3 regions of the Streptomyces sp. NPDC043908 genome follow, and region 1 is predicted to be linked to each of the others. Evidence: riboswitches for the same ligand, from Rfam matches in the RefSeq annotation. Region 1 holds a riboswitch; each other region holds the start of a gene.
What was found. Region 1 has a riboswitch for cyclic di-AMP ahead of AC069K_RS25770 (M23 family metallopeptidase). Riboswitches for the same ligand answer to the same signal wherever they lie in the genome.
Positions count from the first base shown of each region.

Region 1 (4,350 bases):
CACGTGATCTTGTGCCGCAGCTGGGTGAGCAGCGCGATGAGGCCGGGGCTTCCCGAGGCCTGGGCGAGCGTCTCGTGGAACCAGACGCCCAGCGAGCGCAGATCCTCGCCCTGGCCCCGCCGGACGCGGTCCTGGCCGAGCCTGACCAGGCCGCGCAGCACCTTCAGATGGGCCTCGGTGCGCCGGGCGGCGGCGCGCGAGGCGGCCAGCGGCTCCAGCAGGGTGCGCAGTTCGAGCAGATCGGCCGCCTCCTGCTCGGTCGGCTCCGCGACACAGGCCCCGGCGTGCCGGCGCGTGGTGACGAACCCCTCGGACTCCAGCGTGCGCAGCGCCTCGCGGACCGGGACGCGGGAGACGCCGTACCGGCGTGCGAGCACTTCCTCGGTGAGCCGGCTGCCGCGTGCGAAGAGCCCCGCGACGATGTCGTCGCGGATTGCCGTGCATACCGATTGCGCGGGAATGCGCATGACCGAACCTCCGCCTTAATCCCCGCGAAACGCGGTCGATCGACGCCTGTTCGGCGACTCTATTCCAGCGTCTGTTAATTCCCGGTGACGTGCCGTGGGCCATGCATATCTTTTGGCCACGGGCGGGTGTGCGCGCCGGACGGCATGCCGAAGCCCCCGGCGCGATACGCCGGGGGCTTGCGGTTTCGGATGCGGGGGCGTCCGGGTCAGACTTTGACGCCGTGCGAGCGCAGATACGCGATCGGGTCGATGTCCGAGCCGTACGACTCGCCGGTGCGGGCCTCGAAGTGGAGGTGCGGGCCGGTGGTGTTGCCGGTGTTGCCGGAGAGGGCGATCTGCTGGCCCGGCTCGACGCGCTGGCCGACGTACACCCCGATGGACGAGAGGTGGCCGTACTGCGTGTACGTGCCGTCGTTCATCCGGATCACGATGTTGTTGCCGTAGGCGCCGCCCCAGCCCGCCTCGACGACGGTGCCCAGGCCGACCGCGTGCACCGGGGTGCCCTCGCCCGCGTGGAAGTCGATGCCGGTATGGCTGCCGGAGGACCAGATCGAACCGCCGGTCTTGTAGCCGGTGGAGACGTACCCGCCGTCGATCGGGGCGACGAAGGAGTTGAGGCGCTTGCGCTCGGCCTCGCGGGCGGCGCGCTCCCTGGCCTCGCGCTCCTCCTTGGCCTTCGCCTCGGCCTTGCGCTTCGCCTCGGCGGCGGCGCGGGCCTTGTCGGCGGCGTGCTGCTGGGCGGCGGCCTGGGCGTCGATCCGCTCGGCGAGGGAGTCACCGATCACGATGGCCTGGGTGATGCCGGTGTCCTCGACCGAGGCGGCGGCGGGCGCCGAGCTGTCGGCGGCCATGGCCGGGGAGGCGAGGGTGCCCACGACTCCGGCGGTGGCGAGGGTGGCGATGCCCGCTATGTTCGCGCTCTTGCGCGACACGGCGCTGGGCCGACGGTGCTTCCCGGTGGCACGGGTGAACGCCATGGAGAGGCGGGTTCCTTTCCTTCCATCTCGCCTACCGGGTTAGCTGACGGGTTCGGAGCTGGAAGGTCTCCTACGGGCCCCTCCGCGGGCGGAGGCGTCCGATTCACCCCAGGGACTGAGTGGGTCCCCGGCTCCCCTGGCTCGCACCAGTTGGGGACTCGGCGATGGCTGTCCGGTGCCGCGGCTGCGACGGGTGGTGACGGACAGCCGGACTGACGCTAGACGGCTGATCTTTCAATCACCAAACAGACGCGTCTTTTTGTAGCGCACGCCACATGACAGACAGGCAACCTCCCCAACAAAACGGACATACAGGGGGACCCCGGCGGCTCTCGGCCACCGGGGTCCTCACCCGTCCCGTCCGCCCGTCTTCGGCGGACGGCCCAATCAGCCCGCCACTACGGTGACTTCGCCGATTCCCAGGGCCTTGACGGGCTCCGCGATCTGTGCCGCGTCCCCGACGAGGACCGTCACCAGGCGGTCCACCGGGAAGGCGCTGACGACCGCCGCCGTGGCCTCCACGGTGCCGGTGTCGGCCAGGCGCGCGTACAACTGCGCCTGGTAGTCGTCCGGGAGGTGCTGCTCGACCTGGTCGGCCAGCGTCCCGGCGACGGCGGCGGCCGTCTCGTACTTCAGCGGGGCCACGCCCACCAGGTTCTGCACGGCCGTCTCGCGCTCGGCGTCGTTGAGCCCCTCGGCGGCCAGCTTGCGCAGCACCGTCCACAGGTCGTCCAGGGCCGGGCCGGTGTTGGGCGTGTCCACCGAGCCGCTGATGGCGAGCATGGCGGCGCCGGTGCCCTCCGGGCCCGAGCGCAGCACCTGGCCGTACGAGCGCACTCCGTAGGTGTAGCCCTTCTCCTCGCGCAGGACGCGGTCCAGGCGGGAGGTGAGCGTGCCGCCCAGGCAGTACGTCCCGAGGACCTGGGCGGGCCAGACGCGGTCGTGGCGGTCCGGGCCGATCCGGCCGATCAGGAGCTGCGTCTGGACGGCGCCGGGCCGGTCCACGATGACCACGCGGCCGGTGTCGTCGGCGGTGACCGGGGGCATCGGGCGCTCCTCGGCCGGATGGCCGGTCCAGGCGCCCAGGGTGTCCGCCAGGACCGCGTCCAGGTCGGTGGCGCCCAGGTCGCCCACGACCACGGCGGTGGCCGCGGCGGGCCGTACGTACGCCTCGTAGAAGGCCCGTACCGCCGCCGCGTCGATCCGCGCCACGGTCTCCTCGGTGCCCTGGCGCGGGCGCGACATGCGCGCACTGGCCGGGAAGAGCTCGCGGGAGAGCTGCTGGGCGGCGCGGCGCGCCGGGTTGGCCAGCTCGTGCGGGATCTCGTCGAGGCGGTTGCGCACCAGGCGGTCGACCTCGGCGTCGGCGAAGGCGGGGGCCCGCAGCGCCTCCGCGAGGAGCCCGAGCGCCTTGGGGAGCCGGGAGACCGGCACCTCCAGGGAGACCCGCACGCCCGGGTGGTCCGCGTGCGCGTCCAGGGTGGCGCCGCAGCGCTCCAGGTCGGCGGCGAACTCCTCGGCGGAGCGCTTGTCGGTGCCCTCGGAGAACGCGCGCGCCATGATCGTGGCGACGCCGTCCAGGCCCGCCGGCTCGGCGTCCAGCGGGGCGGCGAGGAAGATCTCGACAGCCACGACCTGCTGGCCGGGGCGGTCGCAGCGCAGCACGGTCAGCCCGTTGGGCAGGGTGGAGCGGCCGGGGGCGGGGAAGGCCCAGGGGCGCGCGGTGCCGGCGGCGGGCCGGGGGTGGAACTGCATGGTCACGCCGGTGTCGCTCACTGCTCTGCTCCCTCTGCGTCGGCGTCGGCCGCCGCGTCTGCCTCTGCGGTGGTCGGCTCGTAGACCAGCACCGCCCTGTTGTCCGGGCGCAGGGTGGCCCGCGCCACGTCCCGCACCTCCTCGGCCGTGATGTCGAGGACCCGGTCGACGGCGGTCAGCGCGAGCTGGGGGTCGCCGAACAGCACCGCGTACCGGCAGAGTTCGTCGGCGCGGCCCGCGACCGTGCCGAGCCGGTCCAGCCACTCGCGCTCCAGCTGGGCCTGGGCGCGCTCCATCTCCTCGGCCGTGGGGCCCTCTTCGGCGAACCGGGCGAGCTCCTCGTCCACGGCCGACTCGATGTCGGGGACGTCGACGCCGCCGGACGTCTTCACGTCCAGCCAGCCGAGCGAGGGGGCGCCGGCCAGGCGCAGCAGGCCGAATCCGGCCGCGACCGCGCTCTGGTCGCGGCGGACCAGGCGGTTGTGGAGGCGGGAGGACTCGCCGCCGCCGAGGACGGTGAGCGCCAGGTCCGCCGCGTCGCACTCGCGGGTGCCGTCGTGCGGCAGCCGGTAGGCGGCCATCAGGGCGCGCGCGGGCACGTCCTCGTGGACGACCTCGCGCAGCTGCTCGCCGATCACGCCGGGCAGCGTGCCGTCGCGCGGCGGCTGCTTGCCGTCGTGGGAGGGGATGGAGCCGAAGTACTTCTCGATCCAGGCGAGCGTCCGCTCGGGGTCGATGTCGCCGACGACGGAGAGGACCGCGTTGTTCGGCGCGTAGTACGTACGGAAGAAGGCGCGCGCGTCCTCCAGGGTCGCCGCGTCCAGGTCGGCCATGGAGCCGATCGGCGTGTGGTGGTAGGGGTGGCCCTCCGGGTAGGCCAGCGCGGTGAGCTTCTCGAACGCCGTGCCGTAGGGCACGTTGTCGTACCGCTGGCGGCGCTCGTTCTTGACGACGTCGCGCTGGTTCTCCATGGACTCCTCGTCCAGGGCGGAGAGCAGCGAGCCCATGCGGTCGGCCTCCAGCCAGAGCGCGAGCTCCAGCTGGTGGGTGGGCATGGTCTCGAAGTAGTTGGTGCGCTCGAAGCTGGTGGTGCCGTTGAGCGAGCCGCCGGCTCCCTGCACCAGTTCGAAGTGGCCGTTTCCGTGGACCTG
Region 1 is NZ_JBWKEI010000012.1:170,130-174,479, reverse strand. Features, by position in the region: gene AC069K_RS25775 (GntR family transcriptional regulator) at 1-467, opposite strand, end outside; gene AC069K_RS25770 (M23 family metallopeptidase) at 674-1,444, opposite strand; cyclic di-AMP (ydaO/yuaA leader) riboswitch at 1,458-1,618, opposite strand; gene AC069K_RS25765 (M16 family metallopeptidase) at 1,832-3,199, opposite strand; gene AC069K_RS25760 (M16 family metallopeptidase) at 3,217-4,350, opposite strand, start outside.

Region 2 (4,350 bases), on a different contig from region 1:
AACACCGACTCGCTCTTCGACGCACGGCTGCTGATGACCGTTCGGGACGCGGGCGGCGCGAAGGAGGCGGCGTTCGACTTCGTCCTGGACGTGGCCCAGTCGCCGTCGCCGTCGCCGTCACCGACCCCCACGCCCACCGGCCCACCCCCCGGAACCACCTGGTCCGTCGGCACTGCCTACCGCTCGGGCGATCGCGCCGCCTACGGCGGACGCGGCTACGTCTGTCTCCAGGCACACACCGCCCAGCCGGGCTGGGAGCCGCCGAACGTGCCCGCGCTGTGGCGGGCGGAGTAGACACTTCCCTTACCGACCCACCGTGTTGGCGTGAATCCACGGGACAAGGCGAACGGGCAGGAGCACTTATGTGGAATGTCGAAGGGAGAAAGCGCGGCGGGCTGAAACCGAAAGGGGTGCCGGTGAAGGCGATATCGCGAAGAATTCTCCCCCGGCGCGCTTTTCCGCGCAGGGCGCGAGTCCGTTCGGCGCATTGAGTGCGTTGAGGTCGTGGACTGTTCACAGTCCGCGTAGGCCTCGCCGTGCTCCGAGTCGGAGCGTTCCGTTCGCGCCGGTCCTGATGACAGACTGCGATCATGACTACGGAGACGATCCACGCGGCGGCCGCGGGCACCTGGAAACTCGGTGACCTGTCGGTCAACCGCCTGGGATTCGGCGCGATGCGCCTCACCGGGAGCGCCGCGTTCGACCTCGGTACGCCGAGCGACCGCGAGCGCTCCCTCGCCGTGCTGCGGCGCGCGGTCGAACTCGGTGTCAACCACATCGACACCGCGGCTTTCTACTTCTCCCGGCTCCGTTCCGCCAACGAACTCATCAACCGGGCGCTCGCGCCCTATCGGGACGATCTGGTCATCGCCACCAAGGTCGGCCCGGGGCGCGACGCGTCCGGCGCCTGGCTGCCCTGGGCCACCCCGGAACACCTGCGCGGCCAGGTCGAGGAGAACCTGCGCCAGCTCGGCCGCGACCACCTCGACGTGGTCAACCTGCGCCTGAACGGGCCCGGTTCGCTCGCCGAGCACTTCGGCGCCCTGGCCGAGCTGCGCGAGGCCGGCCTCATCCGCCACCTGGGCATCTCCAACATCGGCCCCGAGCACCTGGCGGAGGCCCAGGCGATCGCGCCCGTGGTCTGTGTGCAGAACCGGTACGGCCTGGACAGCAGGCGGACGGGCTCCGGCGAGGTGCTGCGGCTCTGCGGCGAGCAGGGCATCGCGTTCGTCCCGTTCTTCGCCATCGCGGGCGAAGGCCGCGAGAGCGGCGCCGGGCAGGCGGCCGGCGCGGAGAGCGAGGCGGTCCTCGCGGTCGCCCGCGCGCACGGCGCGACATCCGCGCAGGTCCGTCTCGCCTGGACGCTCCGGCAGGGCGAGCACGTGCTGGCCATCCCCGGCACGGGCAACCCGGACCACCTGGTGGAGAACGTGGCCGCCGGCGGGCTCCGGCTCACCGACGAGGAGGCGGCCCTGCTGGAGACGCCGTCGGAGCCGTCCGCCTAGATGTCCGAAATGGACGGCGGGCGCCCGGTTTCGCTCCTATGTCGTCAATCTATTCATTGGGAATGATAAAGGGGCTTAGCTTTTCTTTTGCGCGCCGCCAACGCCCGTTCATTCTTCTGGGGAACGCGCAGGAATCCCTCTCCAAGGCCGCGGAAGAAGTGAAGTGGGTCACTTCGGGCCCCGGTGCGCGCGCGAGGGTGATGCGCTCATTCCGTTGCGTGGAAGGCGAGTTGGGGATACGGGGAGAAGGGCGCTCGTATCCCCGGCACCGATGGATCTTTCTCTCCGATGCCGGAATGAATTCACGCTCTTGTTTCCGCCGGGCCCATTCGATTACGGTCTCGCTCAAATCCGGATGGACCGCCGAATCCTGCCGCTGTCCGGAAACCTCCCACACACGAAAAGGCAGGAGCGGGGGACCCAGGTAGTCGCCGGATCCGGAGGACGGAACGGCTCGGGGTGAAGCCGCGTGCAGCGCGGCCGGGCAGCCCTCGCCCGAACCCGACAGCTCACCTCGCAGGCGAAGGAGAGGAATTCGCCATGCCTGCAAAGGGTAAGCACCGCCGCCCCAAGTCCAGCAGCCTGACCCGGGGCATCGCCGCCGCGGGCACGGGCGGCGCCGCGCTCATCATTCCGGTGATCGGCGCGACGAGCGCCGGTGCCGCACCCTCGGCCGCCCCCCACGCCGCCGCCCCGAAGGCCGCTCCCGCCGTCGCCGCCAAGGGTGCCGTGTCCGCCAAGCCGATCGTGGCGCAGAAGGCAGGCGCGGCGAAGGCGGCCCCGACGACCTACTCCGTCGTCGCCGGGGACACGCTCTCCAAGATCGCCCAGGACCTCGACGTGAGCGGCGGCTGGAAGAGGCTCTACAAGGACAACCGCCAGGCGATCGGCGGCAACCCGGCGCTGATCCACCCCGGCCTCCAGCTGGCGGTGGGCAAGAAGGCGAAGGCCCCGTCCGCCGACCGCCCCGCCACCCCGGCCCGGGCCGACCGTTCGGCGCGGACGGGCACGCCGCCCCAGCAGGCGACCGCCGCCGTGGCGAAGACGTACGGCAACGATCTGGACGGCTGGATACGCCAGTCGCTGGACATCATGGCCCAGCACGGCATCCCCGGCTCCTACGACGGCATCTACCGCAACGTCATGCGCGAGTCGTCGGGCAACCCCTTCGCCATCAACAACTGGGACTCCAACGCCGTCGCGGGCACCCCCTCCAAGGGCCTCCTGCAGGTCATCGACCCCACCTTCCAGGCCTTCCACGTGCCCGGTACGTCGACGGACAGCTACGACCCCGTCGCCAACATCGTCGCCGCGTGCAACTACGCGGCGAAGACGTACGGCTCGATCGACAACGTCAACGGTCCGTACTGACGGAAGCCCGCCGACCGACAAAACCTCCCCGCCGCAAGCCGCTGGCAGCCGCCGGCAGCCGCCGGACCATCTGGTCCATCCAGGACCAGATGGTCTGTTACGGTGGCGTGACCAGGCTCAGGGGAGGACCGCATGCCACGCCCGACGCGCGCGGAACTCGACGCGGAGATCGTCGAGGCCGCCGCCGAGCTCTTCACCGCCCAGGGGTACCTCGGCACCTCCGTCCAGGAGATCGCGGACCGGGTCGGCTACTCGAAGACCGGGCTGCTGCACCGCTTCCCCTCCAAGGAACGACTGCTCGCCGCGACGCTCATCGGCCCCCTCACCGAGTTCGCCGCGCTCCGGGCCACCTGGGGCGCCCTGCCGCAGGGACCCGAGCGGCAGCTGCGGGCCTCGGCCGATCTCGTCGATCTGGCGCTGCGCCACCGCTCCCGGCTCGCCCTGCTCTTCAACTCCGGGCTGCCGGTGCTGCCCGGCGCCCTCGCCGGAGTGGAGGGCCTGGGGGATCTCGGTGACCACCGCACGGAGACCCTGGCCGCCTTCGCGGACGCGGACGACCTGGCGGGCACGGTCCGGGCGCAGCTGGCCGTGACCGGCCTGGTCAGCACCGTCGCCGCGCGCCAGGACCTGCCCGACGAGCTGCTGCGCGCCCCGCTCCTGAGCGCCTTCCGCGCCGCGTGCGGCATCTGCGCGCACCCCGTCCCCGAGGAGGGGGCCCCGTGCTGAAGGCGCGTGCCGCGGCGGGCCGGGCACTGCGGGGATGGTGCAAGTACGCCGTCGCCGTCGTGGTGCTGGCGGGACTGGCCGTGGCGGGGGACCGGGCCGCGGCCTCCTGGACGGAACACCGTACGGCCGACGCGTTCCAGAAGGCGCGGGGGCTCCCGTCCGCACCCCATGTGGAGGTGCACGGCTTCCCCGTACTGACCCAGTTGGCCGGGGGCACCCTCGACCGCGTCGACATCGAGGCCTCGGACATCCCCGCGGGCCGCGACGGCGGCAGGCTCCCCATCACCACCCTGAACGTCGAACTCGACCACCTCCGGCGCTCCTCCCACGCCTCCGAGGCACACGCCGCCTCCGCCAGGGCCACCGCCTTCGTGTCCTACCGGGACCTGTCCCGCGCACTCGGCATCGACATCGGCTACAGCCGGGACAGCACCAGGTCCGAGCCGCGCGTCGCGGCCACCGCCTCGCTGCCGCTCTTCGGGAAGGTCGGAGCCAGCGCGCGCGTGGAGACGGCGGGCGGCCGCACCCTGAAGCTGCGGTCCGTGAAGGCGGGCGACGACCTGCCCAAGGCGGTGCGCGGGATCGTCACCGGCATGCTGGAGCGCGAGATCGAGCTCGACGGGATTCCGGACGGCCTGGCGCTCACCTCCATCACCACGAGATCCGAAGGGCTCACCGCGACGCTCTCCGGCAAGGACGTCACCTTCCGTACGGACACCCGCGCCTGAGACACCGTCGGGCAACTGTC
Region 2 is NZ_JBWKEI010000003.1:31,130-35,479, forward strand. Features, by position in the region: gene AC069K_RS08165 (dioxygenase family protein) at 1-294, shown strand, start outside; gene AC069K_RS08170 (aldo/keto reductase) at 591-1,505, shown strand; cyclic di-AMP (ydaO/yuaA leader) riboswitch at 1,857-2,041, shown strand; gene AC069K_RS08175 (transglycosylase SLT domain-containing protein) at 2,046-2,876, shown strand; gene AC069K_RS08180 (TetR/AcrR family transcriptional regulator) at 3,009-3,602, shown strand; gene AC069K_RS08185 (LmeA family phospholipid-binding protein) at 3,596-4,330, shown strand.
Region 2: linked by a shared signal. The riboswitch ahead of AC069K_RS08175 (transglycosylase SLT domain-containing protein) and the one ahead of AC069K_RS25770 (M23 family metallopeptidase) in region 1 are both predicted to bind cyclic di-AMP.

Region 3 (4,350 bases), on a different contig from region 1:
CCTGCGTCCACGGCCGGGCCGGGCCCCGCAGATGCCGGGCGCGGCTGATCGCGACCGGCGCCGAACGGCACTGAGGGGCGCCGCGCGCACCCGGTTGGCCGAGGAGCGTTCGCGGCGGGCGGCCCGGCCCGGCACCCTGAGTGGGGCGCCGGGAACGGCGGCGGCCCCGCGGACGGGCGGGAGACCACAGGTGCGGCAGCGAACGGACGGCGGCGGCCGGGAGGGCTCCCGGCGTCCGGCCCTGGTGCGCGCCCTGCCCGCGCTGCTGCTGGTCGCCGGGGTCGTCCTCGACGTGGCGACACCGCCCGATCTCACCGCGGCGGCCCTGTTCGCCGCCGCCCCGCTGACCGCGGCCCCCTTCTTCGGCCCCGCGGGCACCGCTGTCGCGGGCGCCTCGGCGGTCGGGGCGGTCCTGCTCACCGAGTACCTCCACGACGTCCCCAGCACCGGGGAGGCGGTCAGCGAGCTGTTCACCGTCACCACCGTCGGCGCGCTGGCCCTGCTCACCAACCGCATGCTGCGCCGCAGCGGCGAACGCCTGGCGTCGGCGCGGGTCATCGCGGAGACCGCCCAGCGCGCCGTCCTGCCCACGCCCGCCGAGCGGATCGGCGGCCTCCAGGTGGCCGCGCGGTACGAGGCGGCGCAGGCCGGCGCGTTCATCGGCGGGGACCTCTTCGCCGTCCAGGACACGCCGTACGGGGTGCGCCTGGTCGTCGGGGACGTCCGGGGCAAGGGCCTTGAGGCGGTCGAGGCGGTGGCCGTGGTGATCGGGGCGTTCCGGGAGGCCGCCGAGCAGGAGCAGACGCTGGAGGCGGTGGCCGGACGCCTTGAGCGCGCGCTGACCCGGGAGGGCACCCGGCGCGACGGCCTGGACGCGTTCGAGGGGTTCACCACGGCCGTGCTCGCCGAGATCCCGCGCGACGCCACGGCCGTACGCCTGGTCAACCGGGGCCACCCCGAACCGCTGCTGCTCCACGCCGACGGGGCGCTGGACGCGCTCACCCCCTCCGACCCCGCGCTGCCGCTGGGGATGGCGGAACTCGGGGTCTGGCCGGACCGGGCGGACACGTACCCCTTCCCGCTCGGGGCGACGCTGCTCCTGTACACCGACGGCCTCTCCGAGGCGCGTTCGGCCCGGCCGCCCGGGGTCTTCTACGACCCGCACGAACGGCTGCGCGGCCGGATCTTCCCGGGGCCGGACCAGCTCCTGGACGCGCTCGTCGACGATGTGCGCAGGCATACGGGCGGCGGTGCGAACGACGACATGGCGCTGCTGGCGGTGCGGCGGCCCCGGGCGCGGCGGCCGGAGCGGCGGCGGACGACGCCGGTGGTTCCGTGACGGACCGTGCCCGAACGACGCCCGAGCGCACGTTGTTTGACGGGGCATCAGGCGCTGGGGCCGGGGATTACGGGGAACGGCTTGGAATCCGGTCCGCCTGTCTATTAACGTTCGATAACGCAGCGCGGTCGTCCCAGCCGTCGTAGAGGCGGCACCGTGCGCACGCGCCGAATTCCGCAAGGGAACCGGGGAACCACCACCTTGGGGTGAATCGAGCACCTTCGCACCGTCGAAACGTGCCCGTAGGAGACCTTCCTGCTCCGAACCCTCCCCCGAGCTCTCAAGGAGCAGGGGGGACCCCCACCGCCAACCCGGTAGGCGAGAAGGAAGGAAAGGAGCGCGCCCCCGTGGCGTCCAACGAGCCTGCCCTCGGCACCCCGCCGCTTCCCCCCGTCGCCCCGTACGGGCCCGCGCCCAGCGGCACCGAGGTGTGGGAGGAGTGGAACCCCACGGAGGAGTCCGTCTCCCCGGTACGCGGCCGGCACCGCGTGATCAAGCAGCGCGGCGGGCTCGCCCGCAGCTCCACCGTCCTCGGCGTCGGCGTCATCGCGGCCGTCGGCGCGGGTGGCATGGCCAGTGCGCAGACCAAGCCGCCGGTCTCCATATCCCTGCCCGACTCCGTCGCGGACAATCTCCCCGATGTGAAGTCCCTGCCGGGCGTGGGCGCGCTCATCACCGGCATCGCGGGCGACGACAAGCCCGACGCGTCCCCCCTGGCCGAGGCCGACAGAGCCGTCGCGAGCGCCCCCCTCACCATGGCGGGCGTCTCCCGGGCCGCGGCCGAGCAGGGCGCCACAGGGGCGGGCGAGGCCCTGCGCGCCCGCATCCTCCAGCAGGCCGATCAGCAGCGCAGCAGCGCCGAAGCCGAGGCGAAGGCGGCCGCCGAGAAGGCCGCGGCCCAGCAGGCGGCGGCCGAGGCGAAGGCCGCGCAGAGCGCCGCCCAGCAGAAGGCGGCCGCCGAGAAGAAGGCCGCCGAGGAGGCCGCCGCGAAGAAGGCCGAGGAGGAGCGGCTGGCCGAGCTGGCCAAGAGCTACTCGCTCCCGGTCGCCTCGTACACGATCACCTCCACCTTCGGCCAGGCCGGCTCGATGTGGTCCTCCGGCCACCACACCGGCCTCGACTTCGCCGCGCCCACCGGCACCCCGCTCAAGGCGGTCCACGGCGGGACGGTCAAGTCGGCGGGCTGGTCCGGCTCGTACGGATACCGCACGGTGATCGAGCTGGAGGACGGCTCGGAGCTCTGGTACTGCCACCAGTCCTCCATCGCGGTCAGCGCCGGGCAGAAGGTGACGACCGGCGAGACGATCGGCCGCGTCGGCGCCACCGGCAACGTGACGGGCCCGCATCTGCACCTGGAGGTGCACACCCCGGGCGGCACGGGAGTCGACCCGATGGCGTGGCTCGAGTCGAAGGGCCTCAACCCGTAGGGGGCCTGCCCGGCGGGCGGGGGCGCGGAATAGGCGTGCCCCGTCGGCCCGTTCACCCCCCATGACCACGCTGCGCCCCCTGGGCTCCTCCGACCTGTCCGTCTTCCCGCTCGCCCTGGGCGGCAACGTCTTCGGCTGGACCGCCGACGAGGCCGCCTCCTTCGGGGTGCTCGACGCGTACACGCAGGCGGGCGGCAACTTCGTGGACACCGCCGACGTCTACTCGGCGTGGGCCCCGGGCAACGAGGGCGGCGAGTCCGAGCGGATCATCGGCAGGTGGCTGGCGGCGCGCGGCAACCGCGAGGACGTCGTGATCGCCACCAAGGGCGGCGCGCACGCCTCGTTCAAGGGGCTCGCGGCCCCCACCATCAAGGCCGCCGCCGAGGAGTCGCTGCGCCGGCTCGGCACCGACTACATCGACCTGTACTACACGCACTTCGACGACGAGTCGGTCCCCGTCGAGGAGATCGTCACCGCGCTCGACCAGCTGGTCAAGGACGGCACGGTGCGTGCGGTGGCCGCCTCCAACATCTCCCCGGAGCGGCTCCAGGACTCCCTGGACTTCTCCGACCGCGAGGGCCTGGCCAAGTACGTCGCGCTCCAGCCGCACTACAACCTGGTCTCGCGCGACACCTACGAGGGCACCCTCCAGGACACCGCCGGCCGCTCGGGTCTGGCCGCCGTGCCCTACTCGGCGCTCGCCTCCGGCTTCCTCAGCGGCAAGTACCGCCCCGGCCAGGACGTCGACAGCGCGCGGGCCGGGAGCGCCGGCCGGTACCTGGGCACCGAGCGGGGCGTGAAGGTGCTCGCCGCGCTCGACCGCGTCGCGCTGGCGCACGGCGTCGAGCCCGCGAGCGTGGCCCTCGCCTGGCTCGCCGCGCAGCCGACCGTGGTCGCCCCGATCGCCTCGGCCCGGACCGTCGAGCAGTTGCCCGCGCTCCTCGCGGTCGCGGACCTGGAGCTCACGGACGCGGAGCTGAGCGAGCTGAAGGCCGCCTCGGCGTAGACCGGGGGCAGGCTCTCAGCGCCGGTAGGGGTCGTACGGGGAGGCGGCCGGGCCGTAGCCGTACGGGGCGTGGTTCCCGTACGTGCCCTGGCCGTAGCCGTACGGGGGCTGGTGGCCGTACGGGGTCTGGGTTCCGTACGGGGCCTGGTGGCCGTAGGGGTAGGGCTGGGACGGAATCCAGATGCGGCCCGCCGCGCCCGCCCCGTACAGAAGGGCGGGGCCTGCCACCTCCCGGCGCGCCCACAGGTGGTGCAGCAGCTCCTGCTCGCGGGCGGTGAAGTCCGGCCCGGCCTGGGAGTGGCGGGCCCGTCGGCGCAGGAACGCCAGGGCCGTCGCGAACGCCTCGTACTCCGCGACCGTCCGCGCCGCCCGCTTGCCCCCGAAGGTGCGGTGGGCGAAGTCGCGGGCCATCGAGCGGGCCCGCATCGAGGAGAGCGCCAGCGGTTCGGCCGGGCCGAGCCAGCCCGCCGCCGCGTACGCGGGCAGCTCCGCCGCGACGGTGCGCAGCTCCCGCTGGCGGCTCCACACCGCGAGCCAGGTGAGCAGTCCGAAGACCGGCACCATGAACGCGGCGTAGA
Region 3 is NZ_JBWKEI010000022.1:67,876-72,225, forward strand. Features, by position in the region: gene AC069K_RS33335 (hypothetical protein) at 1-74, shown strand, start outside; gene AC069K_RS33340 (PP2C family protein-serine/threonine phosphatase) at 95-1,339, shown strand; cyclic di-AMP (ydaO/yuaA leader) riboswitch at 1,495-1,674, shown strand; gene AC069K_RS33345 (M23 family metallopeptidase) at 1,687-2,766, shown strand; gene AC069K_RS33350 (aldo/keto reductase) at 2,828-3,772, shown strand; gene AC069K_RS33355 (PrsW family intramembrane metalloprotease) at 3,788-4,350, opposite strand, start outside.
Region 3: linked by a shared signal. The riboswitch ahead of AC069K_RS33345 (M23 family metallopeptidase) and the one ahead of AC069K_RS25770 (M23 family metallopeptidase) in region 1 are both predicted to bind cyclic di-AMP.